Regions from separate parts of the Mesorhizobium sp. M1078 genome, predicted to be linked through region 2. Evidence: riboswitches for the same ligand, from Rfam matches in the RefSeq annotation. Region 2 holds a riboswitch; the other holds the start of a gene.
The links. A riboswitch is a leader RNA that binds a small molecule or an ion and turns the genes downstream of it on or off. The one in region 2 is predicted to bind thiamine pyrophosphate.
Positions count from the first base shown of each region.

Region 1: another riboswitch for thiamine pyrophosphate. It lies ahead of NKH38_RS24780 (YkoF family thiamine/hydroxymethylpyrimidine-binding protein); the one in region 2 lies ahead of thiB (thiamine ABC transporter substrate binding subunit).

Region 1 covers NZ_JAMYMP010000025.1:5,563-21,226, reverse strand. Annotated here, with positions in the region: gene NKH38_RS24845 (acyltransferase family protein) at 1-22, shown strand, start outside; gene NKH38_RS24840 (HNH endonuclease) at 72-1,064, opposite strand; gene NKH38_RS24835 (DUF763 domain-containing protein) at 1,310-2,584, shown strand; gene NKH38_RS24830 (COG3904 family protein) at 2,732-3,499, shown strand; gene NKH38_RS24825 (NmrA family NAD(P)-binding protein) at 3,557-4,441, opposite strand; gene NKH38_RS24820 (hypothetical protein) at 4,645-4,953, shown strand; gene NKH38_RS24815 (DUF6456 domain-containing protein) at 5,021-5,620, opposite strand; gene NKH38_RS24810 (GcrA cell cycle regulator) at 5,893-6,585, opposite strand; gene NKH38_RS24805 (hypothetical protein) at 6,672-7,040, opposite strand; gene NKH38_RS24800 (LexA family transcriptional regulator) at 7,121-7,783, shown strand; gene NKH38_RS24795 (ABC transporter substrate-binding protein) at 7,955-8,962, opposite strand; gene NKH38_RS24790 (ABC transporter ATP-binding protein) at 8,959-9,741, opposite strand; gene NKH38_RS24785 (ABC transporter permease) at 9,738-10,574, opposite strand; gene NKH38_RS24780 (YkoF family thiamine/hydroxymethylpyrimidine-binding protein) at 10,830-11,438, opposite strand; TPP riboswitch at 11,429-11,541, opposite strand; partial or broken gene NKH38_RS33465 (GSU2403 family nucleotidyltransferase fold protein) at 11,786-11,933, shown strand; gene NKH38_RS33460 (hypothetical protein) at 11,979-12,134, shown strand; gene NKH38_RS24770 (hypothetical protein) at 12,385-12,636, shown strand; gene NKH38_RS24765 (DUF2934 domain-containing protein) at 12,793-13,032, opposite strand; gene NKH38_RS24760 (hypothetical protein) at 13,125-13,340, opposite strand; gene NKH38_RS24755 (DUF1236 domain-containing protein) at 13,439-13,768, opposite strand; gene NKH38_RS24750 (hypothetical protein) at 14,110-14,412, opposite strand; gene NKH38_RS24745 (hypothetical protein) at 14,573-14,902, shown strand; partial or broken gene NKH38_RS33455 (PRC-barrel domain containing protein) at 14,869-15,003, shown strand; gene NKH38_RS24735 (hypothetical protein) at 15,304-15,525, opposite strand.
Region 2 covers NZ_JAMYMP010000008.1:11,606-27,269, reverse strand. Annotated here, with positions in the region: gene NKH38_RS13210 (ABC-F family ATP-binding cassette domain-containing protein) at 1-1,378, opposite strand, end outside; gene NKH38_RS13205 (thiamine diphosphokinase) at 1,380-2,039, opposite strand; TPP riboswitch at 2,202-2,316, shown strand; gene thiB (thiamine ABC transporter substrate binding subunit) at 2,360-3,367, shown strand; gene thiP (thiamine/thiamine pyrophosphate ABC transporter permease) at 3,617-5,224, shown strand; gene thiQ (thiamine ABC transporter ATP-binding protein) at 5,221-5,985, shown strand; gene NKH38_RS13185 (M48 family metalloprotease) at 6,316-7,722, shown strand; gene NKH38_RS13180 (RNA polymerase factor sigma-32) at 7,805-8,662, opposite strand; gene NKH38_RS13175 (amino acid ABC transporter substrate-binding protein) at 9,060-9,833, shown strand; gene NKH38_RS13170 (amino acid ABC transporter permease) at 9,971-10,651, shown strand; gene NKH38_RS13165 (amino acid ABC transporter ATP-binding protein) at 10,648-11,415, shown strand; gene NKH38_RS13160 (CarD family transcriptional regulator) at 11,613-12,194, opposite strand; gene fdxA (ferredoxin FdxA) at 12,621-12,959, opposite strand; gene NKH38_RS13150 (RNA-binding S4 domain-containing protein) at 13,213-13,599, opposite strand; gene NKH38_RS13145 (helicase-related protein) at 13,617-15,664, opposite strand, start outside.

The DNA of each region.
Region 1 (15,664 bases), on a different contig from region 2:
CTTGGAGAAGGCGGTGTTTTAGGGGGCGGCGAGGTAGGGGGACCTGACGGCTGACGCTCAGTTGATGCGAGCTATGCCACAAACACATCCTCTCGATGGTGAGCGAGGTAAGCCTGCTGCGGCGGGGTGAAGGTGCTAGTGCGCCAGACGGCGGGGGCTTCGGCAAAGCCGAAACTCTGCATCACCAATTGCTCGAATCCGAGCCGCCGCAAATCAGTCTTGTCGACGCGCTGGGATATGAGGACCTGCCCGCTATCTTCAAAACTGATGAAGCCACGGTCAAAGAGGTGGTCGGCATCAGGCGTGAGGAGCAGCCCGTTCATGCCGTCCAAGCGCTCCTGCGCGGAAGCGCATAGGCGCCAAGGCTTGATGTGGCTTGCAATCAGCAACGAGGGATTGGTGACCCCTGTGAGTCGGCACGAGCGCTCCATGGCTTCGACATTGGAACGAAATTTACCTTGGCCGCGACGAGCTTGAATGACGCTCGTCTTTACAGTGTCCTCGAGTTGGAGGTCGTCTCGGATACGGCGCTCAACGACGTCCTCTAAAATTTCATTGACGACTTCGAAAGTGAGACTGTTTGCGCCACCACGCCTCAAAGCTTCGCGGTCGAAAGCTGTACCCGCGACAATTGTGTGAAACACCTCTTGCGATACGCTCGCGAGATAGGCGTGTTGACGGCCTGATCCGGAGTTTGGGTCGATGGGCGAGTATCGGGCAGGCAGAAGCGGACCCAATTCGCCAATTATGTCCGACGGGCGCACCGTCGGCAGGAGCGGCGCCCAATACACCGGGAGAAGCCAACCTTCCTCGTTCCAATTGGCTCCAGTGTTCTTGAACTCCGGTGGTTTCGGTGCTGTGAATGCAAACTCCGCTACCCGACCAATATAGCGCACGGCTTGACCGAAAAAAGACAACACGAGGTCACCAGGTTTCGCCCGACGCATATTTTTGTAGAACTCGCTGCGTGCCCCATTCTTCTGAGTTTTGGGCGACCAGAGATATTGCCCGTCGATCTCTTGGCGGGCGGTCTGACTGTGATTTACCCACCAGAATTGCGACATCGTTTTTGATTTTAATAGTTGCCGTCGGCTGGGTAAGCTCTATTCGAGACCTGTCTCGCCTACAAGCAGGGAGCCGACCTTATTGCCAGGTGCGACAGGCGGCGTAACTGCATCTTTCGGCGAGACGCCAAGAAGAGCGTAGGGCGACGATAGTCGCCGCCCCCACCCCGCTTGCAAATCTCCACCCCAATGCCATCTACATCACAGGCGCACCGCCGGTGCGCAGGTATCCACGGAGCATTCACTTGACGCAGCGAAGCGGCAGTGCGGACTTGCCGCTGCATGGCGGGCGGGTTCCGAAATGGTTGGGCGATCGCATGACGCGGCTGGGCGCGGTGCTGTGCGAGGCGATCATCCATCACTATGGCCGTGACGAGCTGTTGCGGCGGCTGGCGCATCCGTTCTGGTTCCAGTCTTTCGGCGCCGTCATGGGCATGGACTGGCACTCCTCGGGCATCACCACTTCGGTCGTCGGCGCGCTGAAGCGCGGGCTGAACCCGATGTCGCGCGAGCTCGGCATTCATGTCTGCGGCGGGCGCGGCGCGCATTCGCGCAAGACGCCGCAGGAGCTGACCGCGATCGGCGAACGCGTCGGCATCGATGGCGCGGCGCTTGCCACCGCCAGCCGCCTAGTCGCCAAGGTGGACAGTGCGGCCGTGCAGGACGGTTTCGACCTCTATCTGCACGGCTTCATCGTCACCGACGACAGCCGCTGGGTGGTGGTGCAGCAAGGCATGAACGGCGACAGCCGCCAGGCGCGGCGCTATCACTGGCTGTCCGAAGGACTGACAAGCTTCGTCGACCAGCCGCATGCGGCGATCGAGGGCGAGCGGCAGGGCGAGATCGTCAACCTGACCGACCATCGCGCCGCGCCGTCACGTAGCGGCCAGATCGACCTGTTGAAGACCATGAGCCCGGAGCGGATCCTCGACGAGCTTGCCGTGCTGGAGCCGCCGCCGAAATCACCGGCCGCGAAATCATCCGCGCAGCCGATGCTGCCCAATCTGGTGATGCCGGCGCATCATGACGTGCGCGAGAGCGACATCGTCATGCACCGGCTGCACGGCAACATCTCGGCGGCCATCGAAAGCGGGCCGGCCGATTTTCCCGAACTGCTGTTGGTGCCCGGCGTCGGCGCGCGCACCGTGCGAGCGCTGGCCATGGTGGCGGAAGTTGTGCACGGCGCGCCCTGCCGCTTCTCCGATCCGGCGCGCTTCTCGCTCGCCCATGGCGGCAAGGACCGCCACCCCTTCCCAGTGCCGCTGAAAGTCTATGACGAGACGATCGCGGTGCTGAAATCGGCCGTCGGCAAGGCCAAGCTCGGCCGCGAGGAAGAGCTTGGCGCGCTGCAGCGCCTGGATGGCGAGGCGCGCCGGCTGGAGCGCTACGTCACCGGGCCGAGCCTTAAGGAGATCGTCGCCGGCGAGTTCGACCAGTCGCATCTGCTGGGAGGGCGCAGTGTGTTCGGGTGGGAGGGGGCGGCGGAAAGCGACGACGGTTCAGACAGGGGCCGCCAGTAGCGGCCTGTCCATCATGCAGAGATAGTGCGCGGCCCATAGAAACACGTGCTCGGCTTGTTTTGATAATGCTTGCAAAGACCCATTTCTCAAGTGATGCTCTGCCAGGCGAGGCTCGGCATGAATACATTCGCATGGACGTTGGTTTTCGTGCTGCTGGCGATTGGCGGCGCGATCGCCCAAACGACGCCTGAGCCTGCCATACTGGCATATACACCGCCGATGCACTTCGTCGTTGTACGCAACAGCACGCCAGGATGCGAGCCGACATGCCCGGAATGGATTTCGGCGGAAGGTCACATCGTGGCCGGCACGCCAGCTTTGCTGAAGGCTTTGCTGAAAAAACTCGGCCCCCGCAAATTGCCTTTGGCGTTGAATTCCCCGGGCGGCGAGACCGATGCGGCGATGGCGCTTGGCCATATGATCCGCGCCAGCGGGCTCGACACGATGGTTGGCAAGACGGAGTTCTCCGAATGCGCGCCAGACACAAAAGCCTGCGGGCCGGGCGACCTCCGCTTCGGCGTCGCCAACCCCGTCGGCGCAGTCTGTTCGTCAGCTTGTACGATGGTTCTTGCGGGCGGCGTACGGCGCCTGGCAGACAGCCGCGCCTTTGTCGGCATTCACCGGATCATGCTGCCGACCGCCAAGAAAATCCACGGCAAGAAGACCATCGTCCTCGTTCCGATACCCAAATGGTATGAACGCAAGGTCGACAGCTATTTCACCGAGATGAAAGCAGGTTCGTGGATCGTATCGGCCATGCAAAAAATACCCGACGACAGCATACGATACCTCGTGACATACGAACTTTTGGACCTGAATCTGATAACCGAAACCGGTCACGGCGACACGCGCACCTCCATCGATATCTGCAAGACCACGCCGCCGGCGGGCAACTGCCGAACGGTCAGGCAATAGGAATAGCGGGCCACGTAGGTCGTCGAAGCGCCTGTTTCTCAACAGCAACCCTTCACTTTACGCGGCACCCTTCAACAGGTCTTCCGGCCGGCCCTCGACGAGCGCAGCAATATAGCTTTCCAGGCTGGTCGTGCCGCGCTCCGGGTTTTCCGGCTCCGCCGGCTTGTCCAGCGTGGCCTCGGTCATGCGGGTGTAGGACTCGGCCGCCGCTTTGGAGAAGCCGAGTTTTTCGTAGGTTTCTGTCCAGCGCTCGCGCGGCACCGTGACCACGCGCACGTTTTTGCGCAACGCCGCACTGAAGGCTGCGGCAACATCGGCGGCTGAGTAGCGCCGAGGGCCCTCGATATAGTGCGTGCCGGTCTTGTCCGCCGGCTCCAGCAGACGTCTCGCTGCGGCCTCGCCGAGATCCTGCGGCGCCACCATCGGCAGCTCGAAATCCGCCGGGAAGAAGGAGGTGATGACGCCGTCGCGCCGCGCCGTCTCCAGGGCCTGATCCCAGTTGCTCATGTAATAGGCGGCGCGGTTGATGCTTGCCGGAATGGCCTTCGCTTTCAGCTTCAGCTCGAGGCCGTAAAGGACGGTGAGATCGCCGACACCCTCGCCGGCTTGCGCGCCATAGGTCGATTCCGCTACCACTTTTTCGAGGCCGGACCCCTCCAGTGCCGCCGCAATCGCGGCAACCGTCTTGCGCTCCTCGGCGTCGGTGTCGGTCGATGGATCGGCCGGCGGGTTGAGCAGAAACGCCCGCTTGCCGCGCCGCAAGATTTCACGCAGTGCCTCGACATCGAGCACATCGGCAACCGCGGCCTCCGCGCCCTGTTCAACCAACCATGCGGCCTTCGCCTCGTCGCGCGTCACCACCGTGACATCCTCGCCCTGCCGCAACAGCGCCATTGCCGCCGCCGAGCCGACATGGCCGGTACCTCCAAGAATAACATGCATGGTCTCGTCCTTCCCTTGCTGATTCATGCCGGATTAATGGCTGGGGCGGCGAAGGGTTCAAAAATCGGGGGACGATGCTGACAGGAGGTGACGCTGACTTTCCTCGCAATGCACGGCGCAGGGGTCGTTCGCATCTTGCAAAATTATGGAACGAGGTCGTGCCCAGCGAGTTATATTAGCGCAACCTTGAATAGGAGGCAGCTATGAGAAAGCTCCTGCTTGCTTCGGCTATCGCTATCACTGCGGCGGCGGCGATGATCGCCCCGGCGAATGCCGGCGGGCGCGTCGTGATCGGCATCGGCAACGGCTACTATGACGATGACTACAATGACAGCTATGGCGACTATTACGATCGCTACGCTCCTCGCCCCTACTACCAGTATGATGCCTACGATAACGGCTTCAGGTACCACAGGTATCACAGGCACCACCGCCATTGCCGCATAGAGTTGGTCAAGCATTGGCGCCATCATCACAGGATCGTCGAGGAAATTCGCGTTTGCGAACGGTGATCCGATAGGGTGAAACCGGTTCGGCCGGCATCTGCCGGCCGGCCGCTTCACTACGCGGCTGCCGGCCTTATCGCGGCTTCCGCATCAGCATCATCCCGTAATCAACGGCCAAAAGGTCGAGCCCGACCTTCAACAGCTTCACCACCACATCTCGTCCTTCGCCGGTGCGTTCGGCGAGCGCCTTCACCGACTGGCCTTCGAGGCAGATTTTGCGAACCACCTCCGCCACTTCCCAGTGGGCCATGGCGGCGATGGCATGGGTGTGGGCGCGGCCGGCGTTGAGCACGCGGTCGGGGATGCCGCCATTGATGCGGCCGCCGTCAATGCGCTCTTCCCACGGCATCGGCCTCAGCCCGTCACGCGAGGCGCGCTCGAAATCGTCGCGAAACCGCTGGCCGGCCTCACGCTGCTGGCGGGTCAGTGAGGTGATGCCGACTAGCGGATCGACATTGCGCACCCGCACGATGCCGCCGATCGCGGTGTAGCCGTCATTGGAGACCTCGTAGACGCGCCGCGCCTCTTCGGTGCCGACGCTCAACCGCTTGCGGCCGAAGCGATCGTCCTTCAGCGCGAAATCATGGCCGATCTCGCGGCGGATGCGCACCTGCTCGGCTTCGCCCGCAGGCAATTTCGGCGGTTTGGCTTTCTGCGCGGTTTTTTTGCTCATCGGGGGATCCTTGTGGGATTGGGTTGTTGAGCCGGAAGGTTGGCGTTCCTTCGCGCCCCCCTCTGCCCTGCCGGGCATCTCCCCCACTTGGGGGGAGATCGGATGTCGCGTCGGCTTTCGCCAATCACCACCGCCGTTGGAAGGCAGTGCGGGCGAGCTGCCAATCTCCCCCCGCGTGGGGGAGATGTCCGGCAGGACAGAGGGGGGCGCTGTCCCGCCGGCTTTCGATCATTGGTGGGGTCGTCCGGAGGCGAGGAACGGAGCCCAGCCGCTCACACCATCTCCGCCACAGGCCGGTGGAAGCGCGCCTGGTGGTATTCGCAGTAGCTTTTCAGCGCCCTTGTGCGCAGGCCGCAGCACAGCATCTCCAATCCCGGCCGGCTGCCGGGAGGGTCTTTGTCGGGGTCTTCCTCCAGCGTCAGGTCGAGCGGCGCGCGGCAGCGGTCGAACAGGCAGTCGATGAAGCGCATGGCGGCGACATGCGGCTGACGCCCGAGCGAAGCAGGGCGCGGCGCCGGCACATTGAAGCGGTAGATTTCGCCGTCCACCACCAGCCGTCCTTCGCCCGGGATCGAGGGCGCCGGACGGGCTGGCAACAGAGGCCTGGCCGATGGCTGACGGCTCGGTTTGGCGGCCGGTTTGACCGGCGCGGCCTGCTTCGAAACTCCTACTTCCCTTACGAGCTTGCTTGGCTGCGCCGGCGGATTCCTCTTGGCGGTATTCTCGTTTGCCGCAGTCTTCCCCGTCGCATTCTTCCTCGGTCGGCCGCCGGACCTGCCGCCTCTGGGGTTGGCGAAGCCGATGGTCTTCAACGCGCTGTTGCGGTGGACGATGCCGATGATGGCATTGCGCGAGACCGGACTGCCGCGCAGCGCCGTGAAGCGGACGGCGATCCCTGTGGCCGACAGGCCATCCCTCAGCCAGACGGCGATCTCCTGCAATTCGGTGTCGGTATAGGCAGTCATGTCGGTATCCATTGATTGCGCGCGCAAAGGCCGAGCGCCGGCCCCGAGGGCCCACGGGAAAAAATCAGAGCGGATGGTCGGTGCGGTTAGCCGATACTGGCGGCCGGCAGCGAGCCGGCGAGATGCCGCAAGGCGGCTTCGGCGGCCGCTTTGGTGAGGGCGGAAACCGCCCTGCCCGTCAGCCGGTCGAACAGGATGACGGTGCCATCTTCCGTGCGGATGCAGGAAATACCCTGCCCGCCGGAGACAGCCCTTGGCGCGGCGCCATGGGCTGAAGAGGTGGCCGGAGCCGGGAGAGGATCGGCTCCGGCCGTTCCGGTCGATCGGGGGGACGACGGTTCGACCGGATCCGGGGCAGAAGCCCCGGTTTGCGTCCGGACCGGGGAGGAGGACAGCCCGGACGGTGGGAGAAAGCTGAGGATGTCTGCGGAAACGCTTGCGGTTTGTTCGATCATGCGCTAAGCGTACGATATGTACGAAACGTACGCAAGCGAAATCGTACGTATTGGACGATAAATTTCAGGCAATTTGTACGATGCAGGAACCGAGGCACAGATTGCAGCAGGCACGGGCGGAGGCGGGTTATGCCTCGCCGAGCGACGCCGCGCGGGCATTGCGCGACATCAACAAGAACACGCTGATCAGTCACGAGAACGGCAACCGGCCGCTGTCGCGCAAGGCGGCGGAGAAATACGGCCGCCTGTTCGGCGTCGATCCCGGCTGGCTCTTGTTCAACGGCGACGGCGGCAGCCTTTCGGGTGGCCATTTCGGCTTTGACGAGTCGGGCCGGCAGATCCCGATGCCGTCGCTGGCCACCGTCGACGTGCCCATTGTCTCATGGATCAGCGCCGGCGAACTCGGCAGCCAGGACATGGTGGTCAATCTCAGCGACTATCCGACCATCCCCACCACCGATCTGGAGCAGGGCCAATGGATTGCGCTACGCGTCGACGGCCCGTCGATGAACAAGATCTCGCCACCGGATTCGATCATCTTCGTCAACCTCAGGGACAAGCGGCTGGTGACCAATGGCTGCTACGTCATTTCGGACGAATCCGGCCAGGCCACCTACAAGCGCTACCGCCCCAACGAGAACCCGCCCTTCCAGCCGGCCTCCTACATGGACGTCCCGCCGCCGGCGCTCGAAGGCGCCATCACCATCATCGGCCGGGTGAAGCGCTCGATGATCGATATGTGAGGGAGAAGGCGGTGAGGCGCAATCTCCCCCCTCGAGGGGGAATGGCCGGCAGGCCAGAGGGGGTCGCCGCGCGTAAGGCGCTGACGTCCTCTGTCCGCGATAGGAAGTCGCGTCAGGACGTACCGACCCCCTCTGTCGCCTTCGGCGACATCTCCCCCTCGAGGGGGGAGATTACGCGCCCAAAAACTCGTTCGTGAAATACGCTCCAAAATCCGGCTTCTCCTTCAGAACCTTGCCATCGCCATCGAGCAATATGCCGGCCCTGAAGAGGTAGGTTCCGATCGCCTCGATCTTGGCCCTGTCGATGGTGCCGATGACGCCGTCCTGGCTGCGCAAGAAGTGTCCGTCGACCAGCATTTTCAGCGAAGCGTGGATCAGCGCCGGGTCGGTCAGCGCATCCCTGTTGGAAGCGATCAGCAGATCGCCGGCTTCCTGCGGGTGATCGCAGGCAAATTGGTAGCCGCGCCGCGTTGCCTCGACGAAGGCCGATGCGGCCTTCGGGTTTGCCTGGAGATATGCATTGCTGGAGGCGATCAAGGTGGTGTGCTCGTCGGGCACGCCGTAGTCGGCGTAGCGGAAGCTGCGCTGCCTGACGCCTTTCAGTTCGGCATCGACGCCTTCCCAGGTCGAGACCTCCAGCGTGAAGTCGACCGAGCCGTTGGCCAGCGCCTCATAGGCCGAGGTGCCTAATGTCACCGTCTCGAAAACGCCCTTGCCGCCATCGTGGCGGATGATGGTCGAGATCAGCGTGTTTTCCCAAGCGCTGCCGAAGCCGCCATAGGTCAGGCCGTCAAGGTTTTTCGGGCCTTTGATCTCACTACGGTCCGCGTTGAAGACCAGCTGTCCGGTCTCCTGCTGGACCACGGCGTAGACCGCCTTGAGATCGGCGCCGGCAGCCCGCTGGGTGAACAGGCCGACGCCGGCAATGCCGAAATCGGCGATGCGGTTGGCGACCAGCGTGCCGGCGCCGGTATCGCCATAGGGCAGGATCTCAACATCGAGCCCAGCCTCGCCGTAAAACCCTTTGTCGCGGGCAACGAACAGGCCGACATGGTTGGTGTTGACCGTCCAGTCGAGCGCGACGGTGATTTTTTGCGTAGCCGCATGAGCGCGAGAGGCAAGCGGCAGTCCGGCAGCCAGCGTCAGCAGCAAAGCCTGCCGGCGTGTGAATTCGGTCATGAAAAACTCCTTTGAGCGGTCTGCGGGAACGAGGGCCGGTCAGTCCCGGGATTGAGCAGCGTGTCGAGGATGTCGGGTTCGAGCGCGGCGGCCTGGCGCGCGGCATCGCTGCCGGTGGTGCGCGGGCGCGGCAGCGGCACGGCAATCTCGCCGATGATGCGGGCCGGCCGCGCCGACATCAGATAGATTCGATCGGAGAGGTAGACGGCTTCGCGCACGTCATGGGTGATCAGCAGCGCGGTCCAGCGGTGGCGCTGCCACATGCCTTCCAGCCAGCGCTGCATACCCGCGCGGGTCAGTGCATCCAGCGCGCCAAAGGGCTCGTCGAGCAGCAGCATGTCGCGCTGCTGCACCACGGTGCGCAAAAGGGCGGCGCGCTGGCGCATGCCGCCGGAAAGTTCCGCCGGCCAGGCGCGCTCGAAGCCGGCAAGGCCGAACTCGGCAAACAACGGCGCGACGCGTTCGCGCGCCGCCTTGCGGCCAAGACCCTGCACTTCCAGCCCCAGCGTCACATTGTCGATGACGCGTCGCCACGGCATCAGCGCGTCGCGCTGCGGCATGAAGGCGAAGGGGCTGCCCTGCAATGGCGCGCCGTCGAAGCGCATGTCGCCCTCGCCCTTCAGAGCGCCGGTCAGCAACTGGAACAGCGTCGACTTGCCGGCGCCGGAAGGGCCGAGGATGGAGACGAACTCGCCGGCCGCGACGTGCAGCGAAATGCCGTCGAGCACCTCAAGCGCGCCGAAGCTTTTGCTGATGTCGCGGAGTTCAAGCCGTGTCATTGGCTGCTGTCTCCCGAAGATCTGACGTCGCGGCTTTCGCTCCCTGCATTCTCCCAAGGCATGGCGAAGCGCTGGACGAGCACCGCAATGGCGAACAAGACAAGCGTGAGCGCGGCGCTGACGGCGACCGCGGCGAGCACCAGATCGGGCCGAAAGTTGTTCTTGGCATTGAGCATGTAGATGCCCAGCCCCTTCGCCGCCCCCGCATATTCGGCGAAGATCGCGCCGACCACGGCGTAGGTGATGGAGATGCGCAGCCCGGCGAAGAAATAGGGCAGCGCCGAAGGCAGGCGCGCCAGCCAGAAGATACGCCAGCGCCCTGCCCCCATGGCGGCGAGCATCTGCGAAATCTCCTTGCTGCTCGCAGCAAAACCTTCGACCAGCGCGACCATCATCGGGAAGAAGGTGACGAGCGCCACAAGCAGGATCTTTGGCATCAGCCCGAAGCCGAACCACAGCACGATGAGCGGCGCGATCGCGACCAGCGGCAAGGTCTGGCTGACGATCAGCAGCGGAAACAGCGCGCGGCGCAGCGGGGCCAAGAAATCGACCAGCGCCGAAAACACGAAGGCAGCGACCAACGAGCAGGCGAAGCCGGCTGATGTGGCGCGGATGGTGGGCAGCGTGTTGTCGGCCAGGGCGGCGCGATGCTCCCAGGCCTGCTGCAGCACGCGCGACGGCGCCGGCAGCATGATGGGGGCAGCGTCGCCATAGCGGGCGTAGAGCTCCCAGGCTGCGAGGAGCAGGGCGAAGGCGAAGGCGGCGGGGATGGTCTTGGCGATGCCGGCGGCTAATCTCCCCCCTCGAGGGGGAGATGTCGCCGAAGGCGACAGAAGGGGTCGTCTCGCATTGGGCGCCCACGCCTTGCCGATGCGAAAAGGACGTCGGCGCTCCACGCGCTGGGCCCCCCTCTGGCCTGCCAGCCATCTCCCGCTCGAGGGGGGAGATTCGTGGGCATCGCGGTCTTCGCCAATCGCCAATGGCTCCCCTCCTCTTTGTGCTGAGGGGTCAGAGGCATCTCCTCCACGCAATGGGTCAGATAAACCAGCCACGGCAATATCCTCAAGGAACGACGCTTGAGCCGCGGCTCAGACGGCGCTCGGGCTGTTCGCCGAGATCGTGATGTCGAGGGTGACGTGGCCGGCGCCGGGGCCGAAGCGGCAGAAGGCCTCGTTGAGCGTGGCAAACACGGCACCGGCATCGCCACGCAATTTGGTGCAGAAGTTCTTTGAGCGCTCAAAGACGCCGGACTGTTTCAGGAAATCGATGCAGCCGTAGATCTCGTCCATATGGTCGCCCGTGCCCATAACGTAGAGCGAGAACTGCGCTGCCACCGGCTGGCCGGTCGACGGCGTGGCCTGGACAGCGCGGATCGCGGCGATCTTGCGCTCGTCCAGCGGAATGGCGGGGCCGCCGGTCTCGTCGGAGCGGCAGATCGGATCGTCGGGCTCACCCGGACAGCCGCGCGAGACCGCCGCCGAAAGCACGCAGTGCTTGCCGCTTTTGGCCGCCGCCACGAACAGGTCGCGCATTGCGGGAAACAGCACCTCGGGCGGCCCGACCGTAAGGGTCGAGATGTCATCGGTTTCGATCCGCAGCCGGTCGCGCCAGGGATCGAGCGCGCCGAGCGCGCCGAGGATGACGCCGACGAAATCGTCGGTCATGGGATAAAGGGAAATCTGTGCGCCTGAAAACATCGCCCGCCTCGCTCCGCTGGTATTATCCAGATCAGCTTTAGGGTCCGAAGGCTTGCCGCCCTCATCTCAGCCCCGACCATACGGAGCACCCCTGTGGATGAGCGGGTTAAAGCACCGTTCGCGGCATTGGGGAAGCCGTTTGTTGAGGCACTGCGGGAAAGTGTTTTGGGCCAGACGTGCCGGGCGCCCGGGCGTTAACAGACGACTCGTTGCGTTATAAGGTTTCCACGAACTTCTTATAACTGCGTTGAAATTCAAGCTGATAAACGTAATTATAAGAAAACGGCAGAGACCCCGCGCAGCCCTTACGGTTTCTGGATTTCCTTATCCGCGACCCCATCCGGACTGTGCTCCTGCATCGCTCGGGCTTGCCTGTGCTGGTCACCCTCGCCCCAGCGCTACGCCATCCACAAGCTGATCGTCGCCTCGCGACGCGGGCCGAGCGCTGGCGCCAAGCGGGAGAAGGATCTCCATCAAGCGCGCCTGCTGACCCAAGCGCTCGAAGCCACACGTCGCCAGGACGACCTTGCCTTCGCCTTAATGGAAGCGTGGGACAAGGGCGAAAACTGGCGCGAGACGATCCGGCGCGGCCTGAACCTGTTCGACGCCGACACGAGGGAAACAGTCAACACCATCCTGGGAAAATCCCTCCGCGAAATTGGTGCGAGTCCTGAAGGATTCACGATGCGTGATTAGCTGAAGCGACCGCTGCTATATTCATTGTCATCGTCCCAACTGTACGAAATTGGCTTGACGCTTATTCGTACATAAAGTACGATATCTCTTTTCGCAGAGAGGAATGTCCTTGAGCACAGCGAACCATGTTGCCTTCGCCGATCTCTCTCGTCCTTTGCCGTCATCTCCGTCGTTGCCGCCGCCTTTATTGCCGCCCCCTTTGTTGCCCTTGTCATTCGATCAGTGCGAACGCCTCGGCGGGGCCTGGCGAATGGCCAGCCAGGACATCGCCGACGACATCCGCTTCATCCGCCAATATCTGAAAGTCGTTGCCGAGAAGGACGAGAGGCTGTCGACCGGCACCCTTGTTCACAGCCGCGCCTATGTCGAGGCCTGCGCCGGCTGGCTGCCACAGACTGTAACGCGCTATCTGCGCCACCTGCGCCAGATCACCGAATGCGAACTGGCCATGACAGCTGCCGGCATTCGCTTTGCGCTGTCGAGTTATGCCTGGGAGGCATGAGGGGCGGCTGTCGCCAAACACAAGGAATTGCGCTGCCCGTCGCAGGCGCAATTCGTCAGGTTGAGAGGCTCGGGCGCGCCTGAACGGCGGGCGCCAAGGATGACCCGGCCAGCGAATTCCGGCCTTGCTTTATTTCGACTGGCCTTATTTCTGGCCTTATTTCGATTTGGCTTTGCCGGACTTTGCGGCGGCAGGCTTCGCGGCCTTTGGCTTGGCGGCTGCCTTGGCGGGCTTGGCGTCAGCTTTCTTCGCCGCCTTTTTGGGCTTGGCGACCGCGCCATCGACTTCAGCCGTGGCCTGCTCCCAGTGTTCCTGATGCGCGCCTTCAGGCCGGCCGGCCTTTTCCCAGATCTCGTGCGCGCGCTGGCGAATGCGGTCCTGTTTGTCGTCCGTCACTTAAGCCTCCGTGGTTGGGTCCGGTCGGTTGGTCCAGATTCCACGAAAACATTAGCCGAAAATTCGGCCGGCGTCTTGAGTGACGAGACATCTCAGCGCGGGTCGGAAATCACCGCAACGCCGAGCAGCGCCGCTTTCTTGACGATCAGCCCCGCGAGGTCGGCATCCGAACGATCGGTGCCGGTGCGCTCCCGCAGGAGCGCGATCGCTTCCTTCATCGATAACAGCGCCGTGTTGCGCTCGGCCAGCAACTTGTCGCAACACGCCGCAACATTGGCGGAGTTCGGGGTCTCGACATGCGGCAACATGGCAATTCTCCTTTCATCATGTTCGTCATTCGGCCCTGCCGCCCTTTTGGGAAGAACGACAGGGCCGTATCACCGATGAATGGTTAGGTTGTCGAGCGTTACTCGACCACCTCGACAATCCTGCGCGTGCTGGGGTCGACCAACACGGTATGGTTGTCGACGACGGCGTATCTGTACTGAACGTCGGGAACCTCCTGCAGCTCGACAGTGTCAGGCAAGGCAGTGCCGACATTCAATTCGACGCCGAGCAGATTGACCGAGGCAAGCGGATGTTTCTTTACGTACTGGTGCACGACCGTGCGCTGTTCCGGGGTGATGATCACCTGCTGCTGTGCCGGCTGCGTGACGATGACCTCGTCGGCGGCGGCAATGCCGATACCAGCGATCATGGCGAGCCCGGCGACGGCGGGAATAAGGATGGTTTTCATCTTCGTCTCCTGTCGTTGTTGGCGAGCTCCGCCGTGTTCCCGCATGAGGCGAAAACAGCGCAGATCGAGGTGGCGGGCTCCTGGAGGCAAACGCAGCCGGTACGGTCTTGTTCCGCAAGCGGAGACTAAATTGATCGGCTTCCCGGTCATGCCAGCAGAACCCGCACCCGCAAGATTCGCATTGAAGCACAATCCCTCAGGAGACCTTCGACATGGATGATGCATGGCTCCAATTCCGGTGGCGATCGCGGCCGGCGCCGGCATTGATCCGGTGACCGCGTCGCCCGGCCAAGACCGGAACCGACCGCCTTCGTGCCACGCCGTGAAGTTTCAAGCAAAGGTCATTGCTTCGGCGGCTGCGCAGGCACCTCGCCAGGCTTGATCACCGGCGTCTTGCCCTGATCCGGCGGCGGCTGCGTCATACCCTGGTCACCACTGGGCGGCGGCTGCAGCACGCCGCCGCAGGGACCGAGCGTGCTGGTCGATTCGCCGCCGCCATTGGCGACCGGCGGCTTCTGACCATCGTCCTGAGGCTGCGCCTGGCAAGGCGCGGCAGGGCCGTGCTGGTCGCCATTGTCCTGCGCAGCCGCCGGGTCGGCCAGCGCCAAGAGCAGCACGCATGGGATGAGGGGGAAAGTCTTCATGGTCCAGCTCCTCTGGATTCATCTCCTTGGCAAAGCAGACTAGTCCTTGGCAAAGCAGACTGGCGGCAATTGGTTCCACGGAGATGGAGTGGTTGCCGGAACCTGACAGCCGGAAGTGAGTTCCACCTTCTCGACGCAAAGCCGCCCGGAGGAGGCAATCATGGAAGAACGAAACAGAAAACCCAATGACGAGGTCGAGGCGCCACCGAGCAAAAACGATGCCCGCGACAGGATCGCCAATGACGAGGTGGAAGCGCCGACGCCGCGCCGGCAGGATTGGGATGCGCTGCGTGGCGCAACGGTCCTGCCCGACGGAGCAGATGAGGAAAGCCTGCCGGACACCACCGGAGTCGAGAAGGAAGGCGAACTGCCCGAGGAGGATGACGACAACCCCTACCAGGACAGTGACGATGCCTTGCCCGACGACGCCGAGGAAGCCGCCATTGGTCACGACCTGGCGAGGCGCGGCGGCCCGTTCGACGACGTGTAAGGGCAGCGACCGCGGACTTTCGAGAGGTTTCCCGGGACGTCCACGCCGTCACCAGTTGGACCAAGGATGAGCTGAAGGCGATGCCGGAGCATCGCGATTGATATTTCGAAGGATCCGGCTGGTCGGATCCTTCGTTTAAGGCGCCTTGGCGGTTTGGTTGCTTTAGCCCTTGTGGTCAAGGACTGGACGGCGACGGCGACACACCTTCGACAGCCGCGAGGCAGCCGAGAGCACGAACGCGAAGTCCAATGTTCCAAGCGCCGTTGAGGCCGCTCGCCTGAAATCTTCAAAGTGCGCAAGAGATTGTCCGCCGCAGGCGGTGCGCACACGCTCCAGTATCGCAGACGACCGGCGTAACGGCCCATCGACCGCCGGCACTTAGTGCCGACGGGCGCATGGCTTCAATTCGACCCGGGATCGCCGAGCGCCTCGGTGACGAAGGACGCCGCGATCAGGTCGTCGGCGTCGAGGCGTAGGGAGCCTTCGACACCTCCCATGATGGCTGCGACCTTCTGGAAGGTCTGCATCTCGTGTTCAGTAACGCTGGCGTCTCGCATCCTGGCTTTCAGATCGGCGATGCGTCGGCCCAGCGAGGCCGACGTTCCGATTTCTCTGTTCGACATGGTGTCCTGCTCCTCCCCCAACCCATGCTGTGGACGTACTCAAGGCTGCCTATATATAAGGCAGCGCGAATACAGTCGCCGCAACGCGCGATATCTGGGAAGGTTCCGGCGCCAAATAGTCACGAAATAATACGTGTGG
Region 2 (15,664 bases):
CGTGGCTGACCAGGATGACCGTGCCGGCAAAGCCGGCGACAAGTTCCTGCAACAGTTCCAGCGTCTCCATGTCGAGATCGTTGGTCGGCTCGTCGAGCACTAGAAGGTTGGCCGGCCGCGCCAGAACACGCGCCAGGAGCAGCCGCGCCCGTTCGCCGCCGGACAGCTCGCGCACCGGGGTGCGCGCCTGTTCCGGCTTGAACAGGAAATCCTTCATGTAGGACACGACATGGCGCTGCTCGCCATTGATGACGAGGTTTTCGCCGCGCCCGTCCGTGAGATACTGCGCCAGGGTCTCGGCCGGATCGACCGCCTCGCGCTTCTGGTCGAGCGTGGCGATTTCCAGATTGGTGCCGAGCCGCACCGAGCCGGCGTCGGGCTTCATCCCGCCGGTGAGCATCTTCAACAGCGTCGTCTTGCCGGCGCCGTTCGGCCCGACAAGGCCGATGCGATCGCCGCGCTGGATGCGGGTCGAGAAGCCTTTGACCACGGTGAGGTCGCCAAAGCTCTTTTCGATGTTCTTGGCCTCGATCACCAGCTTGCCGGATTCGGCGGCGTCGCTGGCCACCATGGTGGCCGAGCCCTCGGCGCCGCGATGGCCGCGAAAACGCTGGCGCATGGTCTGCAGTTCGCCCAGGCGGCGCATGTTGCGTTTGCGGCGAGCCGTCACGCCATAGCGCAGCCAATGCTCCTCGCGCACGATCTGGCGGCCCAGCTTGTGCTGTTCGCGCTCTTCCTCTTCCAGCACAAGGTCGCGCCATTCCTCGAAATGGCCAAAGCCCTTGTCGAGGCGGCGGGTCTGGCCACGGTCGAGCCAGACAGTGGCGCGCGAGACGCGTTCGAGGAAGCGTCGGTCGTGCGAGATGACGATCAGCGCCGAAGACGTCCGGACGAGCTCCTCTTCCAGCCATTCGATGACCGACAAATCGAGATGGTTGGTCGGCTCGTCAAGCAGCAGAATATCGGGTTCGGGCGCCATGACGCGGGCAAGTGCTGCGCGGCGCGCCTCGCCACCGGAGAGATCGTTGGGGTTCTCCGTGCCGGCGAGGCCGAGATGCTCCATCAGATATGTGGCGCGGTAGGGATCGTCGGCAGGCCCAAGCCCAGCCTCGACATAGGCACGCACATTGGCAAAGCCGTTCATGTCGGGCATTTGCGGGAGATAGCGCACCGTTGCCGAAGGCTGGCGGAAGACCTCGCCGTCTTGCGGCTCGATCAGACCGGCGGCAATCTTCAGGAGCGTCGACTTGCCGGAGCCGTTGCGGCCGACGAGCGCGATCTTGTCACCGGCGGACGCCGTCAGTTCGGCGCCATCGAGCAGCGGCGTGCCGCCAAAGGTCAGTCTTATCCCGTCGAGGTTGAGAAGGGGCGGGGCCATGTCAGCTTTCAGGCAAGGGGTAGGGGTGGGCGAGCAGCAGCGCGCGGCCATGGCCGAGCGCGATTTCGAGGCCGCCCCCGGTCGTGTTGGACTTGACCTCGTTCGAGATGGTCAGCGACGAGCCGAACACGACCTCGACATGGTCGAGCGGCCACTTCGCGCCGGACACGGTGAGGCCCGAAAGATCGGAAAAGCCGAGCACCGAAAACAGCGTTCCGTCGGCATAGTCGAAGCCGGCCTTGCCAGGCAGCAGAGGGGCGCCTTCCTGCGCTCCGCTGGTCAACAGCAATTTTGTGCCGGCCTCGGCCAGCCGCAGGCTGAGCGCCAGATGGAGGAAGGCGTGGTCGGCGCGCTTGCCGCCGAAAGCGCCGGCCAGCACCAGGCTGGTGGCGCCGCGTTCCAATGCCGCCGCGATCGCCAGTTCGCCATCGGTCTTGTCCTTTTCGGGAGGAAACACCTCCCGCGGCACGGCGGCGAGATCGGCAGGCAGGTCCGCCGGCACGGAATCGAAATCGCCGACCCACAGCTCCGGCATCACGCCGAGCAGGCGGGCATGATCGATGCCGGCGTCGGCGGCGATGACGCGCGTGCCCGCGACCTGGCGGTCGAGCCGCGGCGTGCGGACGAGATCGCCGCCAAGCAGGATGGTGAATGTGCTCATATCCGCTGGCCCTTACCAGCCCCGCCGACGAAACGGAAGGCCGAGCGGCACCGTCACTCTTTGTTGGAGCATGATCTTTTTCCGGAAACGGATTCCACTTTCCGGGATCATGCTCGGGCAAACTTCCACTTGCGTGGCACCTTGGCCGGGCCTATGTGTCGAAACGCTCTAACGGGGTGCCGGACGCGATCTTCGCGGACCGGCTGAGAGGCAGTCTCGCCAACCCGCTGAACCTGATCCGGTTTGTACCGGCGGAGGGATTAGACGCTTCGGACAGCCCGACGCCTCAATTCCTTTCAACACGAATGAAGGAGGCGCCGATGCGCATGTTTTTGTCCCGTCTTGTCCCAGCGCTGGGGCTTGCTGTTTCGCTACTGGCAAGCTCTGCGTCCGCGCAGGAAAAACTCACGATCTATACCTATGAGAGTTTCACTGCCGACTGGGGTCCGGGCCCCCAGGTGAAGAAGGAATTCGAAGCCGAGTGCGGCTGCAGCGTCGACTTCGTCTCGGCGGCCGACGGCGTCGCACTTCTCAACCGCGTCAAGCTGGAAGGAGCCTCGACCAAAGCAGATATCGTGCTTGGCCTCGACACCAACCTCACCGCGGAAGCCAAGGCTTCCGGCCTGTTTGTCCGACATGGCGCGGTGGCTGAAAACAACGTGCCGGGCGGCTGGAGCGACGACACTTTCGTGCCCTATGATTATGGTTATTTCGCCGTCGTCTACGACACCGAGAAGCTGAAGAACCCACCGAAGAGCCTGAAGGAACTGGTCGAGGGCGATGCCGCCGACAAGATCGTCATCCAGGATCCGAGGACGTCGACGCCGGGCCTCGGCCTGCTGCTGTGGGTCAAGTCGGTCTATGGCGACAAGGCGCCGGAAGCCTGGGCGAAACTCAAGGGCAAAGTGCTGACGGTGACGCCGGGCTGGAGCGAGGCCTACGGCCTGTTCACCAAGGGCGAGGCGCCGATGGTGCTTTCCTATACGACGTCGCCGGCCTACCACATGGTGGCCGAGAACACCGGGCGCTTCCAGGCGGCGTCGTTCGAGGAAGGCGAGTATCTGCAGGTCGAGGTCGCCGGCATCACCACCACGGGCGCGAAGAACCCGCTGGCGGCGAAGTTCCTGGCCTTCATGACCGGGCCGAAATTCCAGGATGTCATTCCGGAGACCAACTGGATGTTCCCGGCCGGGAAAACCGACAAGCCGCTCAATCCGGCTTTTGATAGGCTGGTCAAGCCGGCGAAGACCTTGCTGTTCAGCCCGGAAGAGGTCGCGGCAAATCGCAAGGCCTGGGTGGATGAATGGCTGGCGGTGATGAGCAAGTAGGAATTCAGGATGGCGCTTGAACACCCCCCTCTGGCCTGCCGGCCATCTCCCCCGCAAGGGGGGAGATCAAGCGCTCGAAAGCTTTCGTCAACCTCCAACGCGGCGAGGATGGGGCGGGGAGCGAAGCTGCTAATCTCCCCCCTTGCGGGGGAGATGTCCGGCAGGACAGAGGGGGGTGGGCGGGAACTCGACCTCCGTGAAATATTTCCGTCAGCAGCCAACATGCGATGTAGGGTTGGATAGCACGAAATGCGTGCGCACTATCCCTCTGACCCCCGCATCACGGCCGGCATTGTCGCGCTTGCGGCAATCGCGCTGCTGATCGGTGGCGCCTTCGCCGGCCTTATCCGGGAAGGCGCGCACGACCTTTCCGGCGCCGCGTCCGCCTTTGACCTCTATCTCGTGCGCGTTGTCCGCTTCACGCTCTGGCAGGCTGCGCTCTCGACTCTGCTTTCCGTCGTACCGGCGCTGTTCGTCGCCCGCGCGCTGTCGCGGCATCCGCGCTTCTTCGGACGCGGCTTCATCCTGCAGCTGTTTACTGTGCCCCTTGCCTTGCCGGCGATTGTCGCAGCGCTGGGCATACTGGCGCTCTATGGCCGCGCCGGTTATTTCGCCGCGATCGGTGGCCAGAGCTGGCCCGACATCTATGGGCTGCCAGGCATCCTCGTCGCCCACGTCTTCTTCAACCTGCCGCTGGCCACCCGGCTGTTCCTCGAAGCGCTGGGAACGGTGCCGGCCGATCAATGGCGGCTGGCGAGCCAGCTCGGCATGGGGGCGAGGCCAGCCTTCCGGCTGATCGAGTGGCCGGTGCTGCGCGCCGCGCTGCCGGGCGTCGCCGGGCTTGTCTTCATGCTTTGCATCACCTCCTTCACCATCGTGCTGATCCTCGGCGGCGGGCCGGCGGCGACGACGCTGGAAGTCGCCATCTATCAGGCGCTGCGTTTCGACTTCGATCCGGCGCGAGCGGTGACGCTGACGGTGCTGCAGATCGCGCTGACTTTTGCCGTCATGCTGGCGCTGACGCGGCTCGGCGCCAATGTGACCGGCGACGCCAATTTGCCTGTCGCGCCGCGCCGCTATCACTTGGCCGGCAAAGCAGAAACAGCGTTCAACGCCGTCCTGATCGTGCTCGCCTTGCTGTTCGTCGCCGGACCAATGGCGGCCACCGTCGCGTCCGGCCTCGACGCCGATCTCGGCCGGTTGGCGGGCGAGAGTGCCGTGCGTCAGGCGACGCTGACCAGCGCCGGTCTCGCCTTCTCGGCGGCGCTACTTTCGGTGGCGCTGTCGCTGTCGCTGATCATGGCGCGTCGGGCATTGTCGCTGCGCCGCCGGTCCAGTGCCCGTTCATTGCTCGAGCATGCCACCGACACCGGCGCCGGCTTCGTCCTCGTCGTGCCGCCCGTCGTCATCGGCGCCGGCTGGTTTCTCCTGCTGCGCACGGTCAGCGATGTCTTTGCCATCGCGCCGGTCATGGTCGTCACCGTCAATGCGGTGATGGCGATGCCCTTTGCCATCCGCGCGATGCGCCCGGCCTATGATGCGGCCAGCGAGCGCCACGAGAAGCTGTGCGCGCAGCTCGGCATTGCGGGCTGGAACCGGCTGCTTCTGGTCGACTGGCCATCGCTCCGGCGGCCGCTGGCCACCGGCTTTGCCTTCGCCGTGGCGCTGTCGCTCGGCGATCTCGGCGTCATCGCGCTGTTCGGCAGCGATTCGGTGCAGACCTTGCCCTATCTCCTGCTGGCGCGCATGGGCAGCTATCGCACGGCCGATGCTGCCGGGCTGGCTTTGCTGCTCGGGGCGGTCTGCCTTGCATTGGTGGTCGCGGCAGACTGGCTGGGACGGGGAGAGAGATCGTGACGTCCGCTGTGGAGAAAGGCACGACTGTCCGGCTGGACAAGGTCTCGTTCAGCTATGGCGAAACGTCATTCCTGTTCGATGTCGAATTCGATACATCTAAGATCACCGCCATCATGGGGGCAAGTGGTTCGGGCAAATCGACCTTGCTCAATCTGGTGGCTGGTTTCGAGACGCCGGAGTCCGGTCGTGTGCTGATCGGCGGCGCCGATGTCGGCGCCGAGCCGCCTTCGGCGCGGCCGGTATCGATGGTATTCCAGGAAAACAATCTGTTTGCTCATCTCTCGGTGGAGAAGAATGTCGGGCTCGGCCGCTCGCCATCGCTCAACCTGACCGACGCCGATCGCGCCGCAATCGCCGAGGCGCTTGACCGCGTCGGCCTGGCCGGCAAGGAAATGCGCCTGCCCCGCGAACTCTCCGGCGGCGAAAGGCAGCGCGTGGCGCTCGCCCGCGTTCTGGTGCGCGACCGGCCAGTGCTGCTGCTCGACGAGCCGTTCGCTTCGCTCGGGCCAGCACTGCGCGACGACATGCTCGACCTGGTGGCCGGCGTTCATGCCGAGCGGGCGATGACGGTGCTGTTCGTCACGCATCAGCCGGAAGACGCTCGCCGTATCGGCGAGCAGATGGTTTTTCTGGACAATGGCAGGGTTGCCGCGACGGGACCTGCCGCCGATTTTTTCGACGGCACTGGCCCTGAAGCGTTTCGGCGCTATATCGGCGCAAGTTCGGGCGGATCACGCGATATTGCCCGGAAGCGGACATAATTTACGACCAAACCGGCTACAGGTGATGTGGCGCTTGCTTGCCATGGTCCAGTCGATGTGGCTAGGTCCGCTTAGTACTGGTCCGGCACGAGCCGTGATTTGCCCCTACAGCGCCGCACCCGGCCGGATGCGTAAACGCTGTAGGTTTTTTGATGTGTGCAGGATTGCCAACGAAAACCGATTTTTCGCTGGCGCGGACCCCGGTCCAAATCATGCGCCGAGAGCTGAAGGAACGCCGTGCTGCCGACCGGCACTGACACTTTGAAACGCAGACCGCTGGTGCGCTTCCTCGCGCTGGCCGGCCTTGCCGTGGCGCTGGCCAGCTGCCAGATGTTCACGCCTCCCGAAGTGCAGGAATCCGGCTTCCAGCCTTCCGACAAGCCGATCACGGTCGACAATGTCGCCGCCAACAGCAAGCTTGCCGAACTGGCGAAGGCGCAACATCCGCGTATCCTTGCCACCTATGGCGGCGAATATTCCGATCCCAAGCTCGAGCGCATGGTGGCCAAGGTTGTCGGCAGCCTGACCGTGGTGTCGGCCAATCCGACCCAGACCTATCGCATCACCATCCTCAATTCGCCCAACGTCAACGCTTTCGCGCTGCCGGGCGGCTATCTCTACGTCACCCGCGGCCTGCTGGCGCTGGCCAATGATTCGGCCGAACTCGCCGCCGTCATCGCGCATGAGATGGGCCACGTCACCGCCAATCACGGCTTGCAGCGCCAGCAGCTCGAGGCCGAGGAAGGCCTGGCGACCAAGGTGGTCTCCGATGTGCTGGGCGACAGCCCGACCGCCAAGCAGGCATTGATCCGCGGCAAGCTGAGGCTGGCGCAGTTCTCGCGCAACCAGGAGCTGGAGGCAGACGCGATCGGCATCAAGTCGATCGGCGAGGCGGGTTACGATCCCTATGCCGCCGGGCGTTTCCTGCAGTCGATGTCGGCCTATACCGATTTCCGCTCGATCAGCGGCGCCACCGACGCCAGCCTCGACTTCCTGGCCACGCACCCCAACACGCCGCAGCGAATTGATCTGGCGCAGCGCCACGCCCGCCAGTTCGGCGCGCCAGGCATCGGCACCCGCGACCGCGATTCCTTCCTGGCCGGGATAGACGGCCTGCTCTATGGCGACACGCCGGAAGAGGGCTATGTGCGCGGCCAGACCTTCCTGCATCCGGGCCTCGGCGTTTCGTTCACGGTGCCCGACGGCTTCATCATCGACAATTCGGCGGCGGCAGTGACGGCGACCGGTCCCGGCGACATGGCGATCCGCTTCGACGGTGTGTCGATCGACAAGGATCGTGCGCTGACCGACTACATCAGAAGCGGCTGGGTGGCCGGTCTCGACGAGACCAGTGTGCGCCAGGAGACGATCGACGGCAACCAGGCGGCGACCGCGCACGCCGGCGCCGATGGCTGGCAGTTCGACATTGCGGTGATCCGCGCCGGCGGTCAGGTCTACCGGCTTTTGACAGCGGCCCCCTCGGCCAGCACGACACTCGATCCGGTGGCACGCTCGGTCAGCGGTTCGTTCCGCGTGCTCAGCCCCGCCGAGAAGGCGGCACTGAAGCCGCTGCATATCCGCGTCGTCACGGTACAGGCCGGGCAGACGATGGGCACACTTTCGGCGCAGATGGTCGGCGTCGACCGCAAGCTCGATCTGTTCCGCGTGCTCAACGCGATGTCGCCGGGCGCCTCGGTTTCGGCCGGCGACAAGGTCAAGATCGTCACGGACAGATAGCGCCGGTCTTCGTCAGAAACCCCAGCCTTCGTAGTGCTTTTTTCTGAGATAACTCAGGGCGGTACCCCTGTTCCTGGCAATCTCACGCTGCCATGAATTCGGGGTTCTGCTTGACCAGCGCGAGCTTGAGCTTTTCCATGGCGCGGGCCTCGATCTGGCGGACACGCTCCTTGGAAATACCGAGGGTCTCGCCGAGCGCCTCAAGCGTCGCACCTTCGTCTGTCAGCCGACGCTCCTCGATGATCCTGAGTTCGCGGGCATTGAGCGCGCGGAGCGCCGTCTTCAGCCACATCAGGCGCCGTTCGACGTCGATGGTGTCGCCGGCGACCTCGTCAGGCAATGGATCGTCCGAAATCAGGAAGTCCATCCGCTCGGTGGTGCCGGCCTCATCGGCGAGCGGTGCGTTGAGCGAAGAGTCAGGTGCTGAAAGCCTGGAATCCATCTTCTCGACATCGGCCTCGGAGACGCCGAGGGCTACCGAGACTTCGCGGTAGAGCGTGGCGTTGGAGATCGGCTCGGCGCCATTGGCAAGACGGGCGCGCAGGCGCCGCAGGTTGAAGAACAGCGCCTTTTGCGCCGAAGAGGTGCCGCCGCGAACGATCGACCAGTTGCGCAGGATATAGTCCTGCATCGAAGCGCGGATCCACCATGTCGCATAGGTCGAGAAGCGCACCTCGCGCTCCGGCTCGAAACGCGCGGCTGCTTCCAGCAGCCCGACATGGCCCTCCTGGACCAGATCTCCGAGCGGCAGGCCGTAATGTCGGAATTTCGAAGCCATGGAGATGACCAGCCGCATATGGGCGACGGTGATCTGATGCAGCGCCTGCTGATCCTGGTCCTCCTTCCAGCGCAAGGCGAGAACATGTTCCTCATCGCGCTCGAGGTAGGGGGCTTTCATTGCCGTGCGGACCATGGTCCGTCCTGCCGTGTCTTCGATCATGCCGCGCTCCTGCTCCCGGACATTTTCGGACGGCCTGGCGGCCGTTATCTCTGTTTGACGCAATTCCGAAGGAAACCGCTTTCCCACTTTCCTGGAATTGCTTCGGGCCTAGCGCAGCCAAGGGTTCTTGAAATGGAAACGCGGCGCCCTACAACAAGCCATGAACGTGCCACACCGGGGATTGGTTCCGCCGCCGATGGCGGTTGTTTTGTGCGGTCCGACAGGGCGCATCGACACCGCAGATCGGGACTATTGGCACCGATCCGAGCTGCTTTGAGAATCTGATTTCTGGATCGTCGTTTTTTTGAAATCTGGTTCCTTATTTTGCTGCGCTGTATCTGTCAGTTTCCGGCTCTCACAAGCGCCGGACACCGGCCAAGGACGGGATCACACAGAAATGAAATGGCTCAATTCGCTCATCGTCGCCGGAACGCTTCAGGTTCTGGCTGTTACATCAGGCCATGCCGGCGCCAATCTTGACCAGATCAAGCAGGCCGGCACCCTCAAAGTCGGCACCGAAGGCACCTATGCGCCCTTCACCTATCATGATGCTTCCGGCGCGCTGGTCGGCTTCGACGTCGAGATCGCCAAGGCGATCGGCGACAAGCTCGGCGTCAAGGTCGAGTTCCTCGAAGGCAAATGGGACGGGCTGATCGCCGGCCTCGACGCCAACCGCTACGACGCCGTGATCAACGAGGTCGGCATCACCGACGCGCGCAAGGCCAAGTACGATTTCTCCGATCCTTACATCGCCTCCAAGGCCGTGCTGATCGTGCGCGGCGACAACACCGACATCAAGACCTTCGCCGACCTCAAGGGCAAGAAGTCGGCACAGTCGTTGACATCGAATTTCGGCAAGCTCGCCGAGACCAACGGCGCCGAACTGGTCGGCACCGACGGCTTCGACCAGTCGATCCAGCTGCTGCTCACCGGCCGCGCCGACGCCACCATCAATGACAGCCTGTCTTTCCTCGACTTCAAGAAGCACAAGCCGGACGCCAATGTGAAGATCGCCGCGCAGGAAGAGAACGCCGACTATTCCGGCGTCATCGTGCGCAAGGGTGATCCGGAGCTGGTCGCGGCGATCAACAAGGCGCTGGCCGACATCAAGGCCGACGGCACCTACAAGAGGATCGCCGATACCTATTTCGGCCAGGATGTCTCGCAGTAAAGACCATCTCCCGGCGGTTTGCCGGCAATGACCAATAGCGGCGGGCCGTCTTTGACGGCTCGCCGTTTTTCGCATGATATGAGAAGCACACAATCGCACTGCCGTCACCGCGGCGGTCTGTGAAGGAGGAGCCGTTCGTGCCGCACTGGCTACACCTGATGCTGGACTCGTTGCCGACACTGCTGTGGGCGGCGTTGATCTTCACCGTACCGCTGACATTGCTATCGTTCGCACTCGGCCTGTTCGTCGGCCTGGTTGTCGCCCTGGTGCGGCTGTTCGGTCCCAAGCCTCTGGTTGCCGTGGTCCGCTTCTATGTCTGGATCTTTCGCGGCACGCCGCTTCTGGTGCAGCTGTTCCTGATCTTTTACGGCCTGCCTTCGGTCGGCATATTGCTGGACGCTTTTCCGGCGGCGCTGATTGGCTTCACCCTCAACATAGGCGCCTACAGTTCGGAAATTATCCGCGCCGTGATCGGCTCGGTGCCGAAGGGCCAGTGGGAGGCGGCCTATTCGATCGGCATGACCTGGAGCCAGGCGATGCGGCGCACCATCCTGCCGCAAGCCGGCCGCGTCGCCGTGCCGCCGCTGTCCAACACCTTCATCTCGCTGGTCAAGGATACGTCGCTGGCCGCCGCCATCACTGTGCCGGAGATGTTCCAGGCGGCGCAGCGCATCGTCGCCACCACCTATGAGCCGCTGATCCTCTATGTCGAGGCGGCGATCCTTTATCTGGCGATGAGCTCGGTGCTTTCGGCCTTGCAGACGCGGCTGGAGGAGCGGCTCAACCGCTATGGCGGCTTCCTGGAGGCGCGCTCATGATCGGCCTCACCGACATCGAAAAGCGCTTCGGCGACAATCTGGTGCTGAAGGGCGTGACGGTCACCATTGCCGAAGGCAGCGTCACCGCGCTTGTCGGCCCCTCCGGCGGCGGCAAGAGCACACTGCTGCGCTGCATCAACCTGTTGGAGATCCCGACCTCGGGCATGGTGCGCATCGGCGACGAGACGCTGGAATTCCGTCCCGGCATCAAGATCCCCAGCCGCGACATCCAGCGCCTGCGGCTGCAGACCGGCATGGTGTTCCAGAACTTCCAGCTGTTCCCGCATCGCACCGCGATCGAGAACGTCATGGAAGGCCTGGTGACGGTGCTGAAATGGCCGACGGCAAAGGCGCGCGAGCGGGCACTGGCGCTGCTCGAGAAGGTCGGCATGGCACACAAGGCGGATGATTGGCCGGCAACGCTGTCGGGCGGCCAGCAGCAGCGTGTGGCGATCGCCCGCGCCCTGGCGCCGTCGCCGAAAGTGCTGCTCTGCGACGAGCCGACCTCGGCGCTCGATCCGGAACTGGCGCAGGAAGTGGTCGACGTGCTGGGAAAGCTCGCCAGCGAAGGCACGACCATGGTGATGGCCACGCACGACCTTCGCCTTGCCTCCAAGATTGCGCAGGAGGTGGTGTTCCTCGACGCCGGCGTCATCGTCGAGAAGGGGCCGTCCGCCGTGGTGTTCTCCAACCCGGAGCGTGAACGGACGAAGCGTTTTATTGCGACGCTGAAGCAGGAGGCGGAGAAGGAAGCCGGCGGCTGAGCCTTCTACCTCCCCCTTGTGGGGAGGTCGGACGGAAGGTCCGGGTCGGGTCTGGTGCCGTCCCCCATCCTCGCTGCTTCGCAGCGACCCTGCCTGGGCGAGCCACGGGTCTCGCCCGTCCTTGGAACCCCACAAGGGGGTAAAAACAAAAACCCGGCACAAGGCCGGGTTTTTCATGAATTCGACGGTGAAAGCGATCAGGCAGCTTCTTCCTGCTCGGCTTCCTCATTGTCGGCCTTGGCGCCGCGCTTCGGGCCCTTGTTGAGGTTGACCTCGATCAGGCGCACGGCTTCGGTTTCCGACATGCGGTTGACTGCCGCGATCTCGCGCGCCATGCGGTCGAGTGCCGCCTCATAGAGCTGACGCTCGGAATAGGACTGTTCCGGCTGGTTGTCGGCACGGTAGAGGTCGCGCACGACTTCCGAGATCGAGATCAGGTCGCCCGAATTGATCTTGGCATCATATTCCTGCGCACGGCGCGACCACATGGTGCGCTTGACGCGGGCGCGGCCCTGGACGACCTTCAGCGCGCGCTCGACATAATCCTCTTCCGACAGCTTGCGCATGCCGATGGAGGTCGCCTTGGCGACCGGAACCTTCAGGCGCATCTTGTCCTTCTGGAAGTCGATGACGAACAGTTCCAGCTTGTGGCCCGCAACTTCCTGCTCGTCGATCGAGACGATCTGGCCGACGCCGTGTGCCGGATAGACGATGTACTCGCCGGTCTTGAAACCGTGGCGTGCCGAGGTGGACTTCTTCTGCGGGGTGATCGTTGCCATTACGCCCTGAACTCCTTGTTGTGGCACCGGCGGCCTGCCGGTCCGAACGCATGCGACCGGGGACACCGATCGTTAGCCGCACAACAGATGAACCCATCGGAAAAAGCCGGGACCGGCAAACCGCATACATAGCGACTGCCTGGCCCAGATCGCTCTGGTCCGATTGGGGATTTCACCTTTCAGTGATTTGGGGCGCTTGCGCCATAAATCGACGTTGTGTCACCGGCATGTTTCAACTGGTGTAGCACAAAAAGTCGGAAGAATCAAGGTTTTGCTGCAAACGCGAAGGTCGAGCGCCATCGCCGCCTGTCAAGGCAGTTAATGTATGATGCGCGTTACGCAGCGTTATGACGATCCAATAGGCCGCACTTTTTTGCTTTGCGCATCACCCTTTCCGAAATCGATTCCGATTCCAGCGTCATGTGCTCAGTCGCCTTCGCCGGGCTCGGCGGAGAAATATTTCTCGAACTTGCCGGCCTCGCCGTCGAAGCTCTTGGCATCTGCCGGAGGCTCCTTCTTGGCGGTGATGTTGGGCCATTTCTCGGCGTATTCGGTGTTGACCTGCAGCCATTTGTCGAGGCCCGGCTCGGTGTCGGGCTTGATTGCATCGGCCGGGCATTCCGGTTCGCAGACGCCGCAGTCGATGCACTCGTCGGGATGTATGACAAGCATGTTCTCGCCCTCGTAGAAGCAGTCGACCGGACAGACCTCGATGCAGTCCATGTACTTGCATTTGATGCAGTTGTCGGTCACGACATAGGTCATTGGTCGGCTCCGGGACGTCCCGTTCTTGCTAGAGCGACGTGCGTCCACTTGGACGCATAAAGTACGCTCTGACACTTTGAATCTGCGCATCGTGCCTTCCGAAAAATCGATTTCCGATTTTCGGGCCGATGCGGCGGCTTTTTTGGTGAGGTAACGCCTTTGCCTGCCGCTTGCAAGGGCAGCCATTGCAGGCGGGGCCCGCGTGTCCGGAATGAAATTCCAGACCGCCGGCATGGCGCAGACGGCCAAGGCTTCAGTCTTCGCCGAACAGCCGGTCGGTTTGCCTGCGCTCTTTCTTGGTCGGCCGGCCGCTGCCGGCGTCGCGCAGCGCCGGAATGGCATCGGCAACAGCCTCGCCTTTTGGGGCCGGCGGCGGGGACATGTCCTCGTAGAGCGTGCGCGCTTCCTCGGCCGGACCGCGCCGCACGCCGGTGCCAAGCACCTTCCAAACGAAGATGCGGCGCTCGTGCGTAATGGTCAAAACGTCGCCAGGCTTGACCAGATCGGAGGCCTGCGCTGCTTTGTCGCTATTAATGCGGACGCGTCCGGCGACAACCAGCTTGGCCGCCAGCGAGCGCGATTTTATCGCGCGCGAAAAGAACAGCCACTTGTCGATGCGCTGACGACCTTCAGCAACCATCGCAGCGAACCTGGGGCTTATTTCTTCAACTGGTCGCGCAAGGCGGCGAGCTTGGCGAAGGGCGAGTCCGGATCGAAGCGCGCCGGGCATTCCTCGCGTGGCTTGGCCTGGAAAGCCGGCTTGGCGCCTTGCGGTCCGCCTTTGCCTTCCGGCCTGCCGCCTTTCCAGTCAGGCCGGCCCTCGCGCGGACGCTCGCCTTGCGGCTTGCCGTCGCGGCGCTGTTCGCCCTCGGCCTGCGGCTTGGGCTTGAACTTCGAACGGTCGAAGCGTGGCTTGGCGGCACCGTCGCGCTGGTCGCGCCGGCCCTGATAGGCCGGCCGTTCGCCCGGTGCCGGCTGTCCGCCGGCAGCGTCGGCCGGCGCATCGGCGCGGCTAGCCTGGCCGTTACGCGGGCGATTGTCTCTGCGGTTGTCTTGCCGATGGCGCGGGCGCTGCTCGAAACGACCCTGCCGCCACAGCAAGATGGGCTTTGGCGCTTCGGCCTCGGGGACAGGCTCAGCGCTTCCACCCTCCCCCTCGTGGGGAGGGTCGGCGCGCAGCGCCGGGGTGGGGGCAGCGTCGGCGTCGGCGGTTGCACTTGCATCGTTTGCACTATCTGCTTCGTCAGCGCTGTCACCCGCGTCGCTTTGCGCCGCGACCTCCGCCATCGAGGGAGAGGTAAGGGCGTCGGCGTTTTCGGCGACGGTGGCGTCGGCAGTGTCGTCAGCTTCCGCAACAGCCGGAGCTTCTTCCGCGATTTCTATGGGAGCTTCGACCTGTTCGTCCGCGACGGGCTCCGCCGTTGCTTCCTCGATGGCTGGAGCTTCGGCGGCGGCTTCAACGGCCGCAGTTGGCTCCGAACCCTCGGGAGGCGCGCCCGGCTGAGCGTCCGCAGCAACAGCCTCCGCTGCGGCTTCGGCGACGGGCTGCTCAGCCGCAGGCTCAGCGGCGGCAACCGCATCCGGCTCCGATCCAACGGCCGGCGCTTCAGCGGCGGCTTCTCTTGCAGCGGCTTCCGCCGCCTTGGCCTGTTCGGCTTTTGCAGCCGCGTCCGCAGCCAGCTTGGCGGCAGCCGCTTCCCGCGCCGCATTGTCCTGTGCTTCCAGCCGCGCCTTGACCTCTGCCGGCGGCTTCGGCTCGGCGCGGTAGCCAAGGCCTTTCAGGATCTCTTCCATGTCGTCGGCGGTTGCGCCGAGGATGGACATCATCGGCGGCGTCACCATGAAGGACTGGCCGTCATAGGCGCCGTCCGGGCGCTGTCCCAGACCGGGCTTCCAGTTGGTCGCAGGCCGGATCAGGTCGGCCAGCCGTTCCAGAATGTCGATGCGCACGGCGCGGCGGCCGAGATTGCGGTAGCCGGCGAGCTTGTAGAAGCTCTTGTCGAAAGCCGGATCGATGACCACCGAGGTGCGGCCGGAGGCCAGCGCGTGCACCACGTCGCCAAAGCCGGGCTTGTCCTTGCCGTCGTTCTTCAGCGCCCACAAAAGCGTGATCAGTCCGGCGGGCGCCGGCTTGATCAGCGCCGGCACGAAGACGTGGTAGGCGCCGAAGCGCACACCGAGCCGGCGCAAGGCGGCGCGACCCTCCTGGTCGAGCGACTTCATTTCCTCGGCGATGTCGCGGCGGTTGATGAGGCCGAAATGCTCGACGAGCTGGAAGGCGATGCCACGGCCGATGCCGGCGATCTGCTCGGCATTCTTCAAGTCGACCAGCGGCTTCAGCAAGGATTCGATCTGGAAATTGACGAAGCGCTCGGCGCGCGCGGCGACCTTGTCGCGGGCGGGACCGGTCAACTGCTCGTCGGCCAAAAGCACCAGGCGCGGCTTCAGCGCGTCCTCGCCGGCAACCAGCGTGCCGATCGGCGCGCCGATCCAGCGCAGCGTGCCGTCGGAGCCGAGCGCAAGGTCGCCATTGGCGCAGGCGCCGAAGCGTTCGGCACGTGCCTCGAACTCGGCGGCCAGCGCTTTTTGCGCTGCCGTACGCACGGCCTTGGCGTCTTCGCCGCCGGCGCTCTGATCGGCGGTGAAGCGGAACCCTTGCAACTCGCCGACATGATGGCCTTCGACAAGGACGGTTCCGGTAGGAC